DNA from 2 places in the Anaerobacillus sp. ABA4_114 genome. Region 2 is predicted to be linked to the other one. Evidence: a T-box and tRNA genes for the amino acid it is inferred to sense, from the RefSeq annotation. Region 2 holds a T-box; the other holds one or more tRNA genes.
What was found. The T-box of region 2 lies ahead of ACXAEY_RS06455 (valine--tRNA ligase). A T-box ahead of a tRNA ligase gene usually reads a tRNA of that ligase, here a tRNA-Val.
Positions count from the first base shown of each region.

Region 1: it encodes a tRNA-Val, which carries the amino acid that the T-box ahead of ACXAEY_RS06455 (valine--tRNA ligase) is inferred to sense. The anticodon was not compared.

Region 1 is NZ_JBSWUM010000001.1:2,463,482-2,470,006, reverse strand. It holds gene ACXAEY_RS12535 (BMQ_0737 family morphogenetic spore coat protein) at 1-510, shown strand, start outside; gene ACXAEY_RS12530 (hypothetical protein) at 606-1,604, shown strand; gene ACXAEY_RS12525 (hypothetical protein) at 1,700-1,975, shown strand; gene ACXAEY_RS12520 (DUF421 domain-containing protein) at 2,001-2,690, opposite strand; gene ACXAEY_RS12515 (GNAT family N-acetyltransferase) at 2,803-3,225, opposite strand; gene ACXAEY_RS12510 (YjcG family protein) at 3,225-3,740, opposite strand; gene ACXAEY_RS12505 (alpha/beta hydrolase) at 3,838-4,560, opposite strand; gene ACXAEY_RS12500 (phosphatidylglycerophosphatase A family protein) at 4,676-5,230, shown strand; tRNA gene ACXAEY_RS12495 (tRNA-Val) at 5,335-5,409, shown strand; gene ACXAEY_RS12490 (DUF3892 domain-containing protein) at 5,455-5,733, opposite strand; gene ACXAEY_RS12485 (hypothetical protein) at 5,749-6,525, opposite strand, start outside.
Region 2 is NZ_JBSWUM010000001.1:1,313,866-1,320,390, reverse strand. It holds gene ACXAEY_RS06460 (bifunctional folylpolyglutamate synthase/dihydrofolate synthase) at 1-1,201, opposite strand, end outside; gene ACXAEY_RS06455 (valine--tRNA ligase) at 1,262-3,904, opposite strand; T-box leader at 3,968-4,192, opposite strand; gene ACXAEY_RS06450 (hypothetical protein) at 4,351-4,551, shown strand; gene ACXAEY_RS06445 (hypothetical protein) at 4,548-5,522, opposite strand; gene ACXAEY_RS06440 (hypothetical protein) at 5,515-6,369, opposite strand; gene spoVID (stage VI sporulation protein D) at 6,394-6,525, opposite strand, start outside.

The DNA of each region.
Region 1 (6,525 bases), 1.1 Mb from region 2:
TGGTGCCCTCCGGTATCGTTCCCTGAACAATGCCCTGATATCTTCCCAAGACCAAGCTGCGATTGTACTGTAGCGGGTGAAGCCAGCGGTTCTACTGGTAATGGAGACTACGAAGGAAATATTTCGATGAAGCTCAATATTTGTCCTGATTGCAGCTTGACTGGAAGCAATATGTCATTTACATTCAATGATTCAAACATGGAAGATGGCACAATGGACTTTTCATTCACAGCAGAGTCATTCGATCAAGATTCACTCGTTTGCGTTCCGTGTGGAGACGAAGGTGTTAAATTCATGATCAATGGATCCGGAAGAATGAAAAACGGAATTAGATGTGAATTCAAGCTAGCTGTTGTAGATACTGATGAAGGCAATGAATTCGAAGTGCATTTGTACGACCGTAGAGGGGAAACTGTATTCAACTCTGGTGTAGTCGAAGCTGAAACAGGCGGTTTAACGATCGACAACTGCATTAATTTCGACGACATAAAGTACAAGAAACATCACTAAGATCGAAGGATGTGAAGGGGGAGAGAGATCTCTCCCTTTTTGTTATGAAGAGGGGACCGAGGTTCATACATATAATAGGGAGAGGAGTGAGCCAAGTGAAACAGGATGAAACGTTAAGCTATTCCAGGTTGATTACAAGAACAAAATACTTTCAAGAAAAATCATTAGAACTTGAAAAAGAACTGATATTTGTAAAAGATCATCTTCATTTGGTCGAAACTAAAATGGAAGAGTTACAATACGAAAACGATGCTAAAAGAGCGTCACTCGAAACCAAAGAAGGGAAAATAAAAGAATTTGAGAAGGAAGTAAACAAAGCTCACCTAAAGATTGAAGCATTGGAAGAAGAGCGGCGTAAGTTAATCGGTGAGCTTGAGAGAACAAAGGCTAAAATCGACAAAGAACAAAAGAGTACAACAGACCTGAAGATGAAGCTTGAAGCTGTAGAAAAGAAATACCAAGGAGCAGTTTCAGAAGGTAGGATCAAGAATTACGAAAAGCTTCTTACATCGATGCAAAATGATATCAATGAGAAAGAAGTACAAATACAACAATTCAAAACAAAAATAAAAGATTATGAAAGACGTATGAAATATCGAACGCCAAGTGATGTAAAGGATACAGAAACATCTGAAAGTACAGATAAACTAAACGCGTTAGCGTACTTAAATTACTCGATCATTGTGAATGATAAAAAGTCATTCATCATAAGAGGGGACTTGCAGATTACGAACAAAGGGATGTCGTCGCTGAAGAACCCAGTTGTATGTTTTCGATTCCGTCCAGCAGAAACAGCCATAATTAAAGGTCAGATTCTAACGGTTGAACAGGCAGAGACAAGAGGGGCTACAAACGGTACACAGTGGACGTTCATGGATAGCGACTGGATGTCGAAAGCAAGAGAGCGAGGCGAGATCTGGGTATCACCTCTTGGTGATGTTTCCATTTCTCCTGGCAACAAAATAGGGATCGAGAATTTTCAAATTCCATTAAGAACGGAGATTCATGAACCTTTTATTGTAGAGGGATTCGTATACTTTTATGAACAAGATTATAAGATCAAAACGTCGAATCAAATCGCGATCAGCTATTAAGAATTGGAATAAATGAGTTTTCGCCCACTCTCACGATCTTCCAGTTGCATACGATAAGAATGTGAAACCACATCTAGATGAAGAGGGGGCAAGAAATGTCTAAGAAAAAACGAAAGCCAAAAGTGATACGTGTTGAAAAGGTGATCATAAAAGCTGATGAAGTGATCATCGAAGACCACGGTAAGAAACGTCATCACGACCACGATGATCACGAAGACCGTCATGATGACGACAGAAGGGATCCATGGGGATTCTTTGGTCCTGGACCTACTGAAGAAATTGCCGAAGAAGTAGAAAGTGATGATGAAGAGAGGAAAGACGAAGATTCTGAAGATGACGATCAACCTCAAGGCGGCTTTTCATGGTTTTAAGAGCAGATGATCATCTGCTCTTTTTTTATGTATCATCATGTCTAACAGGATGCAGGAATACACCTTCATCTTGCTTCCATTCGAGAATGAGAACTTCTTCAGGGTGATCGATATGATGCTTCTTTAGTACTTTATTAAGCCATTCTTCATTAAATCCAGCTTCTTTTAAGTTGCCCCAATCGACCTTACCATCTGAAATGAAGGTCGTTGAAAGGTGTTCTTTCACTGGACGAAGGTCAAAGTCGCCTCTCGTAGGCTGTGAGTACTCTGATTTCTGTAAGACGCTTATACTTCCATTCGTTTCAAGAATGGCAAATTCAACTTCTCTTAAGGAAAAAATGCCTTTTTGTCTAAGTAAGTTCTGAAGTTGGTTCAAATCTAATTTATTCTTCTTAAGGTTTTTTCGGTTGATTCTACCATGGTGAATTACGATCGAAGGACTTCCTTCCAATAGCTTCCTCGTTCCTCTAAACTTTTGAGTAATCCATTCGATAACGTAGATAAGCAATCCCCATAGTGTGACTGTGTAAATGATCGTTACGTATGTGATATCTTTGTCATAAATCGCATTACCGACCAATTCACCGAGGACGAGGGAGGAGATGAAATCAAACGGTGTGATCTGAGTAATCTGTGTCTTACCGAGCATTTTGGTTAACACGAGTAGTGCGAGAAAGCCTACGATGAGTTCTATAAAGATTGACCCATATTCCATCTCTACCATTCCCTCCTAATACGCCATCGTACTTAGCATGTGCGAATCATTCAGAAAATACCCTTCGTCAAGGCTGCTTAGAATAAAAAAAGACACCGGACTTAAACCGGTGTCATAGTGCTTTGATCATCGTTACATGAGGGATGCCAGCATCCATAAATTCATCAGACGTCACTTCATAACCTAATGATTTATAAAATTCGATCGCTGATACTTGTGAATTGAGCTTCAATCCGGCTGTTTCAATTTTACGAACCTGATTTTCAAGCTCGTTCATCAAGAGCCTGCCAATTCCAGTTCCTCTTGCTTCCTTTAGAACACAAATTCGCTCGACTTTTACAAAGTCACCGACCATACGGTAGCGCCCTGCCGCAACAGGTGTGTCCTCATCATAAGCTACAAGATGTGTAGCTTCGTCTTCGTGCTGGTCGATCTCAAGATCTTCAGGAACGTTCTGTTCCTGAACGAAGACGCGATGTCTTACGCTGAAAGCATCATCCATCTCTTTCTTTGTTTCCGCTGCTTTAATTAGCATTAGCGAACTTTACCGAGGTGGAATGTTTCATAAACAGTCCAAGACCCATTCTCAAGTTGATAAAGAAGTTGAAAACGGTCGATGGTTTCCTCTTCATCAACATCCATCATACGTAGGCTGCCGTACACATCTGAATGTTCATCATCAGAAAGCTTTTGAGCGATCGTAATGTGAGGAACGAAGTTGTATTCACGATCTGTCCTGACTTCCTCTGGGTTAAGCTGACGATAGAGGTCATTTAACACGTCATTTTCTTTTACCTTCATATAGATCACATTGTTAACTGGATGAAACGATCCAATTTTATAAACGTTCATCGTAAAAGGTTTTGATTCGTCAGAAATTCTGTGGAGCTCTGGTGTAATCTCCTTAATTTCTTCCTCTGTCGCTTCGAATGCTTCTCTTATCGTTAGGTGTGGCGGGATAAGTGCATAATGTGGATCGTAACGTTTTCTGTATGAGTTTGCGATGTCTTGTAGTTTCTTTGACGGGAATATTGCAATGCCGTATTTCATAGTATAATCCCTCCCATTAAATTTGCTATGGACGTGACTTATTCATTTCCACTGTTAATTATACCAAAAATTCAAAAATAAGAAATGGTAATGTCGTTTACAGCTTGAACATATGAAGAAGCGCGCGTTTCATATCTGGCTGCCAGTGTTTCCATAGATGGCCACCTTCGAATTCATCATAGAAATAGTCAAAGTCTTTTTCTTTAATGATCTTACTCAATTCTCTGTTTGGGTCGATGAAATTTTTCTTCTGTCCATCAGTCGTAGGTACTTCTGTTTCTTCAGTACCAATCACATGATAGATCGAAAGAAGTTCAGGGTCTTTGAAGGTTGCGACTTTCTCTTTCAATTCGTCATCAACGTATGGCGAGTGAAGAATCGCTTTACCAAACGTTCTCGGATATTCGAGTCCGGCACGTAATGCAACCGTTGCAGCAAGCGAGTCTCCTATTAGAGCACGCCCATAACCTAAGTGGAAGGTCGCGTATTCTTCATCGAGAAACGGTACTAATTCATTGACTAAGAAGCGTAGGTAGGCTTCACTTTGTTCGCCATCTGGGTGATATTTTCTTCTGCGATCTTCAACGCTTTTGTATGGAATTCCTACAATGATCAGTTCTTCGATTTCGTCATTTTCGATCAGCTCATCTGCCGTTCGACCAAGGCGGCCTAGCTTAAAGTAATCGCTACCATCATTCGCGATCAAAAACGAATATTTATAGAGTGGAGAATAGTTATATGGCAAATAAATTTGGAGTGGGATTTCTTCTTGTAAATGTTCGCTATATAGTGAAGTGTCCTGGTATGTTCCTCTGTTCATTTCAAAGCCTCCTGTGCAGTAGTGAAAGTTAGTTTTATTTGACATTCTAATTTTTCGTAGTGATATAATGATTCTAACATACTTGCTTTTGGGGGACATAGAGAGGAGAACTAACATGAAGAAAAGGATACATAGTCGTGAAGTAGAAGCTGCAACAAGAGCATTATTAAAAGAGCGTGGCGTATCGATTCAGGATATTGCTGATATTGTGTTTAAAATGCAATCTCCTTATGTAGATGATCTATCGATGGAAGACTGTATAGAGAGCGTAGAAGCGGTTCTAATGAAACGTGAAATTCAGCATGCTGTACTCGTTGGCATCGAACTCGATAAGCTTGCTGAACAGGGGAAACTTTCAGAGCCTTTGCAGTCCATCGTCGAAATGGACGAAGGGTTGTTCGGAGTCGATGAAACAATTGCGCTAGGTGCGGTGTTCGGATATGGAAGTATCGCTGTTACGACCTATGGTCATTTAGATAAACAAAAGATTGGAATTATTGAGAAGCTCGATACAAAGTCTGGAAACGGAGTTCATACATTTTTGGATGACCTAGTGGCTAGCATCGCTTCAAACGCTTCTAGTCGTCTCGCTCACAGACTTCGTGACCGAGAGGAAGCATTGGACGAAGAAGAGCGTGAGAAGAGAGATCAAGAAGAGCGGATCGGTTGATTTTAGAGGAGTCCCAAATGTGGGACTTCTCCAACTTTTATTCACGGAAAGTATTGACAGTTCTTTATTCAGTCATGTATATTTATAAATGTCCTTAAAGAACTGATCCGTTAGCTCAGCGGGAGAGCACTTGCTTGACAGGCAAGGGGTCACTGGTTCAAATCCAGTACGGATCACCATACATAACCTAACCAGCGCGACCTCATAGAGGTCGCGCTTTTTTCTTAAAACTCTGGTAGATTATCGAAATTGTTTTCTTTAATTCCGTCTGGCTCACTACGTATAATATCACGACCGTATTTATGAAAAACATCAACCCCGCTTAACTTACCGCTCTTCGCAGCCTCAAGTGCTTGTATATAATCTAACTCCTCACCAGTATTTGTTTTAAAAGCAATAAGATCACCATCTTCATTCTTTCTTACTGCTGAGATGTATGTTCCGGTTTGTTCTACAGCATTTTGCTGCCTGTAGGTTTCAAACGCTTTCTCGTAACGATCCATGTGACATTCTCCTTTCTAATCGATCATGTTGAGTAAAGGCTCCGTATCGATCTTCCATTTGCTAGTGAGCGGATCTCGTTTAGCATTGAGACTAATTACTGTTGTGATTGTACCTGCATCCGAAATGTATACTTCAACTTTTGTTTTTATCTCACGAACGAATGGATTACCCTTATTCTTTTGTATCGATTCAATGTTCCAATTCGTAACGTACAGCTTAAATAGTTTCTTACTGTCCTCATTCACAACAACCTTTTCTAACAACGTTTTATCCGTATTGTTAATCGCGATCATCGCGACATCAACAATTTCTTCTGGACTTTTTTTACCGAGGTAGTCATCGATCTTACCTGCTGCTTTTAAGACCATAAGATGGTGAGCTGGATCAGGTTCTGAAGATCTGTGTGTGGAACTGTTCAAGAAATGTAAACAGAAGTGGCCGTTGAATCCATTTTGCAATGCTCCAGCTCCATGAGGCATGCCGTTCATTGAGCCAGCGATCTGTTTCCCATCGATCGTAACGATGACAGCTCTCCGTTTCCAGCTCCATTTTCGATAAATCGCCTTCATGATCTTTGTATCTTTATGTGTTAACGGTTGTACATCCGCGTGATCACTTCCAGCTCTGCGCTGAACGTCAAAAGACTTACCCGTTTCTACATCCGTAATCGAAAATACTGCCTTTCTAGGAATGATTTTCTCTACTTCTTTCCAAGGGATGAGCTGTACTTTATTGTCGAACGGAGGGATAGCGTATGTTCGATCGATTGGGTGTAAAATGAAGCTTAATAA
Region 2 (6,525 bases):
GTACCGCTGAGGTCCAGTTCTCATCATACGATTTTCTCGTAAACGAACACCTTTCATATAGCTGCCTTGCACTTACCGCTCGAGGGAAGTCGAACGTCGTAAACGTAATATCCTTCACAATAGGATAGAGGGGTTCCAACATCGATTCGATATCTTTGTCACCCACTGCACTAAACACTACGTATATTGAACCACCTTGATACCGCGTTTTAATCGTTTCAGCCAAACTAGCTACCCCTTCTGGGTTATGTGCTCCGTCGATCACGACGTCTGGATCTTTAAGCATAAGCTCGAACCTTCCTGGCCATGCTGCTTTACTTAACCCTTGTTTGATCATCTCTTCTTCGATATGAAGGCCATAAAACACCCTTAAATATTCCATCGTCATCAGTGCGGCTGATGCATTCTTTACCTGATGGGATCCTTTCATCTCAATCTGGATATCTTCTAACGTTCGATATGGAGAATGAAATGTGAAGTGCTCTCCTTCATCTGTAGATGAAATCGCACTTACCTTAAACTCTTCGCCTAATTTATAGCTTTTGGAACTTTTCTTTTTCCCCGTTTCGACTAGTATCGATCGAACAAGCTCATTCTCAGCAGTAGTAATAAGAGGGACTCCTGGTTTGATGATTCCCGCTTTCTCAAACGTAATTTGTTCCAAGTCATCTCCAAGGATATGCATGTGATCGAATCCGACGTTCGTTATCACTGATACTAACGGGTGAATGACGTTTGTTGAATCTAAACGACCACCTAGTCCAACTTCCATCAACACGATATCAGGATATGAAACGCTACCAAAGTACACTAAACTAATAAGAGTAATTACTTCAAATTCTGTAGGAGAACCGAGTTTAGTGTTCGATGTTTCCTCTACAATCGGATATACACGATTACATACCTCTACCAAATCACGTTCTGGAATAGGTGTTCCGTTCAAAGCAATACGTTCTGTGAACGATTCGATGTAAGGTGAAGTAAACGTGCCTACTTCATACCCTGATTCCTGCAGGATATGCCTCATGTACGTAACCGTTGAGCCTTTACCATTGGTGCCTCCGACATGAACAAACTTCAATCTCCTTTCAGGATGACCTAACTGTTCAAGCATCCACTCCATTCGTTCGAGCCCAGGTTTGATTCCGTGATTTAATAAGCTATGAATCCAGCTCACAGCTTCATCATATGTAGTGAACATCCTTTCTCTCACCTTTCTTCAAAAGAAGGCGAATCTCCTTTTTAGAGATTCGCCATACCTTTATTTTTTCAATTCGTTTATACGTGCTTCGACATTGCTTCTTCTTTCTAGATAGTCCTTCTCTTTCGCACGCTCTTCATCAACAACTTTTTCAGGTGCTTTGCTGATGAATTTCTCATTAGCAAGTTTCTTCTGAACTCGCTCTACTTCTGAATCAAGCTTTTTCAACTCGCCTTTAAGGCGCTCGATCTCTTCATCGATGTTGATCAAACCTTCTAACGGTAGGAATAACTCTGCTCCTGAAACGACTGCTGTCATCGACTTGTCAGGTGCTTGTAGATCTGCAGAAATCGTTAGTGCTTCTGGGTTACAGAAACGTTCGATATACTGCTTATTCTTCTCAAGCTGTGCTTCAGCTTCAGCCGTTTTTGGCTTAATCTGCAGTTCGATCGGTTTACTTGGTGCAACGTTCATTTCCGCACGGATGTTACGAACAGATCGAATGATCTCAGTAAGTAATGCCATGTCTGCTGCTGCGTCCGGGAAGTGCAGGGCATCCTGTTTCTCTGGCCAGCTAGCGACAGTGATCGATTCTCCTTTATGAGGAAGGTGCTGCCAAATTTCTTCAGTAAGGTAAGGCATAAATGGATGAAGCATACGCATCGTTTGATCTAACACGTAAGCTAAAACAGAACGAGTCGTCTTCTTCGCGGCTTCATCTTCACCATACAATGGCAGCTTCGCCATTTCGATATACCAGTCACATAGATCATCCCAGATAAAGTTGTAAAGGTATCTTCCAACTTCACCGAATTCATAGTTGTTGATCAATCTTGTTACTTGGTCGACAGTGTCGTTTAGTCGAGTTAAAATCCATTTATCAGCGGTTGATTTTTCGCCAGTAAGATCGAGCTCATCGTATTCCATGCCATCCATATTCATTAGGGCAAAACGAGAAGCGTTCCAAATCTTATTCGCAAAGTTCCAAGTCGACTCAACTTTTTCCCAGTAGAACCTTAGGTCATTCCCTGGTGAAGAACCAGTTGCAAGGAAGTAGCGAAGAGAGTCAGCACCATACTTCTCGATAACATCCATCGGATCTACTCCGTTACCAAGAGACTTACTCATCTTTCGTCCTTCAGAATCTCTTACAAGACCGTGAATCAATACATCGTTAAACGGACGCTGTTCAGTAAATTCGATGCCTTGGAAGATCATGCGAGCTACCCAGAAGTAGATGATATCGTAACCTGTTACGAGTACATTTGTTGGGTAATAGCGCTTGAAGTCTTCTGCTTCTTCATCAGGCCATCCCATTGTAGAGAAAGGCCATAGAGCTGAACTAAACCATGTATCAAGAACGTCTTCATCTTGATTCCAGTTCTCGATGTCTTTTGGTGCTTCATCACCTACATAGATTTCGCCTGTTTCTTTATGGTACCAAGCCGGGATACGATGTCCCCACCACAGTTGACGTGAAATACACCAGTCACGAATGTTTTCGATCCAATGAAGATACGTCTTCTCAAATCGTTCAGGTACGAAGTTTACTTTGTCCTCAGATTTCTGAAGATCGATCGCTTGTTTTGCAAGAGGTCCCATTTTAACGAACCATTGCGTTGAAAGATAAGGTTCTACAACTGCACCGCTTCGCTCAGAGTGCCCTACAGAATGAACATGCTCTTCAATCTCAAAGAGTGTGCCTGCTTCTTGAAGGTCCTTAACGAGCTGCTTACGACATTCGAAGCGATCCATCCCTTTATATTTACCAGCATTATCGTTCATCGTACCGTCTTCGTTCATCACAAGAACACGCTCTAAGTCATGACGATTTCCGATTTCAAAGTCGTTAGGATCATGTGCCGGAGTGATTTTTACTGCACCAGATCCAAACTCCACATCAACATAATCATCAGCTACGATTTCAATTTCTCGTCCTACGATCGGAAGGATCGCTTTCTTACCAATAAGGTGCTTATATCGCTCATCTTCAGGGTGTACAGCAATTCCTGTATCTCCGAGCATCGTTTCTGGACGCGTCGTCGCAATTTCGATATGCCCTGAGCCATCTGAGAGTGGATAACGCATGTGATAAAAGTGTCCTGTTACTTCATGATGGATAACTTCAATATCTGAAAGGGCTGTTTTCGTCTGAGGATCCCAGTTGATAATGTATTCGCCTCTGTAGATGAGACCCTTCTCATATAATTTAACGAAGACTTCACGAACGGCGTTTGAAAGGCCGTTATCAAGCGTGAAACGCTCACGAGAGTAATCGAGAGATAAGCCAAGCTTCGCCCATTGACTTCTGATAAAGTCTGCATATTCTTCTTTCCATTCCCATGACTTTTCAAGAAATTTTTCTCTTCCTAAATCATAGCGAGAAGTCCCTTCTTCGCGTAGTTTTCCTTCTACTTTTGCCTGAGTGGCAATACCAGCGTGGTCCATCCCCGGTAACCAAAGTACATCATAACCCTGCATTCGTTTAAAACGAGAGAGGATATCTTGAAGCGTTGTATCCCATGCATGCCCGAGGTGCAGCTTACCTGTAACGTTCGGTGGTGGAATAACAATCGTGTAAGGTGTTTTGTCCTTATCACCCGTTGCTTCAAAAAACTTTCCATCTACCCAATACGGGTACCATTTCTGTTCAGTTGCCTGTGGATCATACTTTGTCGGCATCGTTAGCTCTTTATTAGCCATTACCATCCATCCTTTCCAATCAATAAGTCGATAGCAAACAAAAAAACTTCTCCCATCCTTAGTGAAAAGGACGAAAGAAGTTTCGCGGTACCACCTTTATTTACAGCTCCAGAAAAAAGAGAGAAGCTGTACGCTTCATTGAATAACGGATTCACCGGTCTCTCCTACTACGATTCAGAGAAACAGCTCCAGGGCGACTTCAAATGTTACGTTCCTAAGAAATCTCGCAGCGAATGATTTCTCTCTCTGAAGGGTTCACATTTTACTACTCCCTATCGTTGCCTGTCGACTATTTGTATTCATAAGTTTACCTGTTGTATAAAAAACCGTCAAGATACTATTAGCCCTTTTTACTATCATAACCACTTTCTTTTTTACTTAATCACCCAAACTACTGTCCAAACATAACCTGATTGTATCGAGAGTACTATGAAGGGGACCTATACATGAAAAAGCGATTTGGAGGACTCAACCGCTATCAGCTTCCACCGGCTTTTTACAAATTCAGAGACATACTGGCGCAATTCGTACCGCCTTTTATCTTCTTTCAGGCGATAAGAACGATTCTCTTTCCAACTTCAGTGGATGTGCTTATCTTGATTATCCTCGTAGCATTAGAAGTGTGTTTTTATTTTGAATGGATTTAAGCACGCATATTTTGTAGTGTCGTCGTAATTCCATTCATCACTTCTATTTTTTTGGTGAAATGACGGACATGCTTCATGTGTGACCAATCTCTCTGATTCGATAGAAAATGTGTCACACTGTTAAACAACGATTCAGGAAAATACAAATAACTTGCGAGCAAATCCTTTTCTTCTTCATGCAGAGCAAACTGACTTTCATAGTGAGAAATGTTTGAGACCAACGTATCTGGGTTGAATTGAAACGGTGGTACCGAAGCACGAATCATGTACGTAAGATCTCTCACTGGAGAGTCTACTACGGATTTTTCGAAGTTAAGGAAATATCCCTTTTCTCTTCCTACAACAAAATGAGAAGCTGAACACTTCCCATGACAGAGCACAGTTCTGTATCGTTTCGTTTCATTCGTTTGTTCATACCAATAGTCTAGTCGTGACTTTGATAGGTCACAATTTTTCATGAGTTGATGAAAATGGGTCGCAACAGCCAATTCAAATGGAGAGAGATAGATGCGTTTTTCAATATCGTTAACGTACTTTTCCATTTCGAACTGACGACTTTCTCTGAGTACGACCATCTTTTCATAGAAATGCTTGATGGATTCTTCAGAAAAGGCATGATCCTTTACGGAATACCCATGTAATTCTGCTAGCCTTTGAATCATCTGAGACTCTTTTAATGACGGATTAACACTTCCTTCTTCGATCCAATGAGATAAATACAGCACACGATCATCTACCACTACAAACGTATCGCCATACTTTGTGTTGATCAACGGTACATATCCATTAAACTTTAATTCCCTGAAGTAGTTCTCTAGATATAGCATCCAATCCATTCGATCTCTTGTTAATCTTGTTTCTTTAAGTGCAAAAGTTCCTTGATTCGTTGTAACTTTCAATACTTTTCCATATCTTTCGTAGTGTTCAAGAGTCATGTCATATTGAAATAAAATTGCATTAAGATTATTCATAGGAGATTGTCCTCCTAGTAGAGAGCTTTAGAACTTCATATAGTTCTATCATCGTGTCCCATTCTTTCTTAAATCGGTTATAAACCTCTTCTTCATCCTCACAATCCTGCATCTCTCTAACGCAGTCAGTCCATTCCCATGGTGCTAGAAGTGTAAGTTTCACACGATCAACTAAATCACCTGAGATCGCATTGTGTAAACTTGCCCAACACGCTTTTCTATCTTCTTCAGTATAGGAGTCGGTAAGGAGCGCACGTCGGATTACTTGATGAGCAGGCTTTGGAAGGCTGTTACTCAAATCATAGTAGTATTGTCCCATGACCATTTTCAACGCATTCCCGTCATAACATGTTGGATTCATGAGGAGTGATGACTTTCTTTGTTTCACTTTTGGAATATAGCGAACTAAAGAAGAATAAACTTCCTGGTTCTTATGCTTCAACTGTTGTAAGTTCTTAAGAGCCTCCTTATAAGGAAACTCTCCAAGATCTATCTCATTGTAATAAGGAACTTCGCTTCCAACTTCAAGTAATGAGGCGATCAAAAAGCCAAGGAACTCTGGATCGTTGATTATTTCCGTTGACTCAATAACATCATGTATCGTAATAAATGAGCCTCCAAGTTGAGCAAATGGAGCACCATCACGCGTACGTATCATCCGATTGCACATGATTCCTGATTTAGAAAAAAGACGGTCACGGAAGTTGAGATGATACTCAAGCAATTTCCGATCCCGCCAATAAGTTACTCTCTTCAACCCAACATGTGTATGAAATGCAGATTCTTTATGATTCCAGTGCAAATCCTTAAATTCATACTGCTTTTTAACCACAGTCGTTATGTCCATGTGTACTACCCCTTTTCACACCTATTACCGGTTAACGGGGATGTATAGGATCTGTCCTTCTGTCACTTCTTCTTCATCAAGTCGATTCACTCGTGCTAGGTGACTCGGCAAAACTCTGTAACGCTCCGCAATCTCTGTGAGGGAGTCGCCTGGTTG